3 regions of the Erwinia sp. CGal63 genome follow, and region 1 is predicted to be linked to each of the others. Evidence: predicted binding sites of a transcription regulator. Region 1 holds the regulator's gene; each other region holds the start of a gene.
The links. The regulator LexA, encoded in region 1, represses DNA repair genes until DNA is damaged. The targets are predictions, from matches to a motif close to TNCTGTATGTACATACAGNA.
Positions count from the first base shown of each region.

Region 1 (2,270 bases):
TGATTGAAGCGCATGGCCTGTGCGGCAGCTGTGTGGAAGTGGAAGCCTGCCAGCATCAGGATGAGTGCCAGCACGATCATACGCTCGGCAGTAAAAAGCGCGGTCGTTAAAAAGCATAAGCTTCAGAGAAACTTAAGCGGCGCCGCCGCTATAAAAGAACAAGGGCAGCGCCGAAAGCGCTGCCCTTGCTGTAACGTCTTACGGGCTTGCTGCCCCTGTGCACGTTATTTTATCAGAAGCGATGCTTGTTAGTGGTTTCCCAGTCGCCCAGCTCTTTCTCAGCCTGGTCTTTGGTGTAACCGTAACGCTCCTGAATTTTACCGACCAGCTGATCGCGTTTACCTTCTACGACAGTCATGTCGTCATCGGTCAGCTTGCCCCACTTCTCTTTTACTTTACCCTTCAACTGTTTCCAGTTACCGCCGGCTTCGTCTTTATTCATCTTGTTTCTCCTTAACCTTAGGTGATAACAGCTTATCGTTACTGCAAAACTACTGACAGCAACATAAAACGCTGCCTAAGTGCGTAACGTACAGATAATTGTAGTAGAAGATAGCGGGTTTGCACGGCGAGACGGCCTGATTTTGCAAAAAAAGCGAAGCGGCACGGCAGAGAAGTAGAAAAAATAAGGATAATCAATGCGTAACGAGAAAAAACAAAAGCGCAACAAAAGGGAAAGCGGAGATAACCGGAAAAAGCGGTGATTAAAAAGCCATCGTTCGCAGGCTATGCATCGAACGATTATCAGACTGCATTGCGCGATATAAAGAGAGGAAGTAACGAATGCGCCGCCTTAACGACGGCGCAGAGGCAGAAGCGTGCTTTTACAGCCAGCTACCGTTGCGGATGACGCCAACGGCCAGGCCTTCGATAGAGAAGGTCTGCTGGCGCAGATCGACCACGATCGGCTTGAATTCACTGTTTTCCGGCAGCAGATGCACAATGTTGCCCTGCTTTTTCAGGCGTTTTACCGTGACTTCGTCATCGATGCGCGCCACCACGACCTGGCCGTTACGCACGTCCTGGGTCTTGTGTACGGCCAGCAGATCGCCATCCATAATGCCGATGTCTTTCATCGACATACCGCTGACGCGCAGCAGGAAGTCGGCGCCCGGTTTAAAAAGATCCGGATCGACCTGGTAGTGGCCTTCAATATGCTGTTCCGCCAGCAGCGGCTCGCCCGCCGCTACGCGGCCAATCAGCGGCAGCCCGTCTTCGTCTTCCATCATCAGGCGGATACCGCGCGATGCGCCGGAGACGATCTCGATAACGCCTTTGCGCGCCAGCGCCTTCAGGTGTTCTTCAGCCGCATTCGGGGAACGGAAGCCGAGCTGCGTGGCGATCTCTGCCCGCGTCGGCGGCATGCCGGTCTGGTTGATATGCTGGCGTATCAGGTCGTAGACCTGCTGCTGCCTTGCCGTTAATGCTTTCATCCCGCCCCCTGGTTGTTTATACAGTCGACTGTGAGTATATACAGGTATTTCGCCGTTGAAAACCTCAAGTCGGATAAAAAACGTCACTTATTGCCATTTCAGCGCGGCGGTTAGCGGGTAAGCAGCACGCTCAGCCAGACGAAGACCGCCAGTAAAATCGCCAGCAGCACCGCCGCCGAGCCCATATCTTTCGCGCGACCGGAAAGCTCGTGGAACTCGTTGCCCAGCCTGTCGACCACGGCTTCAATCGCGCTGTTCAGTACTTCCACGATAATCACCAAGGCTACGGAGCCTATCAGCAGCACTCTTGCCAGCGGAGCGACGTCCAGCCAGCAGGCGATTGCTATCGCCACCACGGCGGCAACGACTTCCTGACGGAAAGCGGCTTCAAACTGCCAGGCCGCCCGCAGCCCTTTCCATGAATACCCTGCTGCTTTAATGATCCGTGTTAAACCTGAGGCGTTATTTGCCATAATCAGGGAACCCTTTGTTCTGTTTAACGTCAATGTCAGGGTAGCGCACATTATGCAACACCACAGATCTCGTTTACGGATTCTGGTATGCTTGCCGCGCTTTGCTAACAAGAGGCTTTATGTTGTCTATGTCAGGTTGGCGTAATTTATATTACAACTTATTGAATTTACCAGTAAAAATGCTGGTAAAAAGTAAGGCGATCCCCGCTGAGCCGGTCGCTGAACTGGGGCTGGATACGTCGCGCCCCATTATGTATGTACTGCCGTATGATTCAAAGGCCGATCTGCTGGCGCTGCGCGAGCAGTGCCGCAAAGAGGATCTTCCCGATCCCCTGGAGCCGCTGGAGATCGACGGCACGCTGCT
Region 1 covers NZ_JAKUMN010000003.1:30,102-32,371, reverse strand. The annotation lists gene zur (zinc uptake transcriptional repressor Zur) at 1-110, shown strand, start outside; gene MKZ79_RS11415 (CsbD family protein) at 233-442, opposite strand; gene lexA (transcriptional repressor LexA) at 825-1,433, opposite strand; gene MKZ79_RS11405 (diacylglycerol kinase) at 1,544-1,906, opposite strand; gene plsB (glycerol-3-phosphate 1-O-acyltransferase PlsB) at 2,035-2,270, shown strand, end outside.

Region 2 (2,270 bases), on a different contig from region 1:
CCTGCCCGTAAAACTGATTTATCGCATGTAAGCTCAGCATCTGACCCTCTCCTCCAGACAGTTTTCGAGCGCGCCTTCGTGTTGTGGCCGACAGCGGTCGACGTTGACGCAACGTTCGCGGCTTGTGCTTCTCGCTCTGGTATGTTGAAAGCGTGAGGCGGTCAGGGAGTACTGCAATTCACAGGCCAGTTTTTTGCGACGCATAAAAAACGGCGCGGTCAGAGAGGAACAGGGCCAGGTATTGGTCAAAAAAAGTTAATAATCACCCAGGTAAATTTCTGGCTGCACTTTGATGGTGCCGAAAACTTATCTTTGGTGGTGCAGGCGCCTGCCGATAAGGCAAAGCGGGGCGATTTCGCGTCAGAAAAAAAGCGCAAACAACACTGGTTCTGCAAGGGGATTTGTGCCTGGGAGCAGTCGAAACCGCTACGGGTAAACGAAAAATTTATGGAAAAAATTTTTTTTGCGTACGCGTTCACAGGCCAATCCATTTTATACACAGCAGACGGCTTGGGCGCTGAAATCAGTTATCCACTATTCTTGTGGATAACCATGTGTATGAATCAATGAAAACCTTTGCCAGGCGAGAGCCGGCGCGGCTTAGGCTTGAGTTGATGCTAAACTCGTCTTTACAATGAATTATTTATATATCAATAAGTTATTTAAAATCAAGCGGCGAAGGAACCACGGCGGTTTTGCAGCGGCCATTTTGTCAGCGCGTCTTGACAAATGTTAAAGTTTCCTCCCGGCTGGGGATAACCGCGCCACTTTTCCGCCGCTTAAGCATCCGGCGGCCTTAAGCAGGGCGGTTTCATCAGGCGCTTACTCTGTTGTACTGAATAACTGTTGATATATCCAGTATTTTTTGCTGGCAAAATCGGCACAGCAGAGTAAAATTATCAGCCTGTCCGCGCTTTTTATCACCAGGTAGCCATGCAATGAGCAAAGTCTTTAAACTTAATTCCGCCTTTAAGCCTTCCGGCGACCAGCCAGAAGCCATTCGCCGTCTTGAAGAAGGGCTGCAGGATGGACTGGCGCACCAGACGCTGCTCGGCGTAACGGGGTCGGGCAAAACGTTCACCGTGGCCAACGTGATTGCCGATCTCAATCGGCCCACGATGGTGCTGGCCCCGAATAAAACCTTAGCGGCGCAACTTTACGGCGAGATGAAGGAATTCTTTCCGGAAAACGCGGTGGAGTACTTCGTCTCCTATTACGACTATTACCAGCCGGAAGCCTATGTGCCCAGTTCGGACACCTTTATCGAAAAGGACGCGTCCGTTAACGAACATATCGAGCAGATGCGCCTGTCGGCCACCAAAGCGCTGTTGGAGCGTCGCGATGTCATCGTGGTGGCGTCGGTATCGGCGATTTACGGTCTGGGCGACCCCGATTCCTATCTGAAAATGATGCTGCACCTGACGCGCGGCATGGTTATTGACCAGCGCGCCATCCTGCGGCGGCTGGCGGAGCTGCAATATACCCGCAACGACCAGGCGTTCCAGCGCGGCACCTTCCGCGTGCGTGGCGAAGTTATCGATATCTTCCCGGCGGAATCGGACGACTACGCGCTGCGCGTCGAGCTGTTTGACGAAGAGGTCGAGCGGCTGTCGATATTCGACCCGTTAACGGGCCAGATCACCTCGGTGATCCCGCGCTACACCATCTATCCTAAAACGCACTACGTCACGCCGCGCGAGCGTATCCTGCAGGCGATGGAAGAGATCAAAGTAGAGCTGGCCGACCGTCGTAAGACGCTGCTGGCCAACAATAAGCTGCTGGAAGAGCAGCGCATCTCCCAGCGCACGCAGTTCGATCTGGAGATGATGAACGAGCTGGGCTACTGCTCGGGCATTGAAAACTACTCGCGCTACCTTTCAGGCCGCGGGCCGGGCGAAGCGCCGCCAACGCTGTTCGACTACCTGCCGGCGGACGGCCTGCTGGTGATTGACGAATCCCACGTCACCATTCCGCAAATCGGCGGCATGTATCGCGGCGACCGCGCGCGTAAAGAGACGCTGGTGGAGTATGGCTTCCGCCTGCCGTCGGCGCTGGATAACCGTCCGATGAAGTTTGAAGAGTTCGAAGGGCTGGCGCCGCAAACTATCTACGTGTCAGCCACGCCCGGCAAATATGAGCTGGAGAAATCGGGCGGCGAAGTGGTGGATCAGGTAGTACGTCCAACCGGCCTGCTGGATCCGCTGATTGAAGTGCGTCCGGTGGCGACTCAGGTCGACGACCTGCTGTCGGAGATCCGCAAGCGCGTGGCC
Region 2 covers NZ_JAKUMN010000001.1:1,883,866-1,886,135, reverse strand. The annotation lists gene MKZ79_RS08585 (ABC transporter ATP-binding protein) at 1-40, opposite strand, end outside; gene uvrB (excinuclease ABC subunit UvrB) at 939-2,270, shown strand, end outside.
Region 2: uvrB (excinuclease ABC subunit UvrB) is a predicted target of LexA. The motif match lies at 842-861, and genes of this name have one in related genera.

Region 3 (2,270 bases), on a different contig from region 1:
TCGTTAAATTTCAGCTTTACGCCCTGCCTGGCGATATGCAAATCGGGTTTGACGACTTTTAGTCGCCGCTCCAGCTCCGCATAGAGATAGTCGATAATTTCCAGACACTCTTCCCATTCATGGATATCCGCCGACAGCGTGCGCTCCACGCCCAGCGATTTGCGCAGGCGATCCGTTACTACTTCGCGCTCGTCAATGCCGTTACAGCGCTCCCACAGCACGCGGCCAAACTTACCGAAGCGCTTAAGCAACGCGGCCAGATCCGTTTTCTGCACGTCGGCGCAGGTATGCAGGCCCAGCTCCTCCAGCTTTTTCGCGGTGACCTTGCCGACGCCGGGAATTTTCGCCAGCGGCAGCGTCAGCAGAAACTGCGGCAGCTCCTGCGGCGTAATCACAAACTGGCCGTTGGGCTTGTTCAAATCGGAAGCGATCTTGGCGACAAATTTAATCGGCGCCACGCCCGCCGAAGCGGTGAGATCCAGCTCGCGCTCTATGGTCTGGCGAATTTCTTTCGCCATCAGCGTGGCGGAACCATGACAGTGCGGGCTGTCGGAAACGTCCAGATAGGCTTCATCCAGCGACAGCGGTTCAATCAGCGCGGTATAGCGCGAAAAAATTTCCCGAATATGCGCGCTGGCTTCTTTATAGGCGTCGAAACGGCCGGGGATCACTTTCAGATGCGGGCAGAGCTTCAGCGCCGTCGCGGTCGCCATCGCGCTGTGTACGCCGAACTTCCTGGCGGGATAGTTGGCGGTGCTGATTACGCCACGCTTCGTATGGCTGCCGCCGATGGCAATAGGAATATCACGCAGAGCGGGATTGTCGCGCATCTCTACCGCTGCGTAAAAACAGTCCATATCTACATGTATAATCTTGCGCATTCGCCCCTCCGCCAACACTGGATAAGTATACAGCCAGCGAGCGCGTTTTCAACAGGTTAACACTCTGTGAAAGCGCAGCGGCAGCGGCCTGGATCAACTTTTCTCGGTTTTTTCTGCACGGCTCTCTTGATAAAAAAATAGACAATGCTAATGTGACGCAGCTTTTACGGATATTTCCGAAACAGCGAGTCAACCACGTCTTCGGACGGCGTATCAACCCTACTATCAAGGGAACCAGAATGGGCAAAATCGCACTGCTGTTTGCGATGTTTTTTCTGCCAGCCGTTGTTTTCGCCAGCGCGCCGGTCGCACCGATCGCCCCCCTGGCGCCGGTAAGCAAAGAGTTAAAAAAGCAGTTACTCGGCACCCCCGTCTATATTCAGATCTTCAAAGAAGAGCGCACGCTGGAGCTGTACGGCAAAATCGGCACCGAGTATCGGCTGCTCGACAGCTACCGTATCTGTAATTTTTCCGGCGGATTAGGCCCGAAACGTCGTCAGGGCGATTTTAAAAGTCCGGAAGGGTTTTACAGCGTGGGCCTTTCCCAGCTGAAGCCGGACAGCCGCTTTTACCGCGCCATCAACACCGGGTTTCCAAACGAATACGATCGCCAGCAGGGTTATGAAGGGAAATACCTGATGATCCACGGCAGCTGCGTCTCTATCGGCTGCTACGCGATGACCGACGCCAATATTGACGATATTTACCACTATGTGGAAGCGGCGCTGCGCAACGGCCAGCCGCGTGTGGAAGTGAGCATCTATCCGTTCCGCATGACGGACAGCAATCTGCAGCGCCATCGCTATTCGGTTTACTACAGCTTCTGGCAGCAGCTTCAGCCCGGCTATGCCGAGTTTGTGAAGAACCGCCAGCCGCCTTCAATGGGCGTCAGCGGCGGCAAATACGTGCTGAACAGTGCGCTACTGAACAGCACGTCGACCAGCCAGTCAGCGCTGGCGCTCTCCGAGGCAAAATAACGCCCAGTCGCCTGGCGCAATCTTGTGCCAGGTTTCATTGCCCGTTAAGGGCTGAGTGGCGATCACCGTCACCACGTCATCCGGCGTGGTCTGCTTCTGAAAATCTATCTCTACGTCCTGATCCAGCAGCGTCGCCTTGCCGAACGGCGCGCGCCGCGTAATCCAGAACAGATTGGTCGAGCAGAACGCCATCAGATAGCGACCATCCGACAGCAGCATGTTAAACACGCCTTTTTCCCGCAGCTCCGCCGCCAGCTCCGCAATATAGCGAAACACCGCAGGCCAGTTTCCCGGCGTGCGCGGATAGCGCGTGGTCAGCTTGTGCAGCAGCCAGCAGAAAGCCTGCTCGCTGTCCGTTTCGCCGACGGGCCGGAAGTTGCCGGTTTCCAGCCCGCGATAGCCTTTCAGCTGA
Region 3 covers NZ_JAKUMN010000004.1:261,912-264,181, reverse strand. The annotation lists gene dinB (DNA polymerase IV) at 1-881, opposite strand, end outside; gene dpaA (peptidoglycan meso-diaminopimelic acid protein amidase) at 1,121-1,858, shown strand; gene MKZ79_RS14635 (class II glutamine amidotransferase) at 1,829-2,270, opposite strand, start outside.
Region 3: dinB (DNA polymerase IV) is a predicted target of LexA. The motif match lies at 897-916, and genes of this name have one in related genera.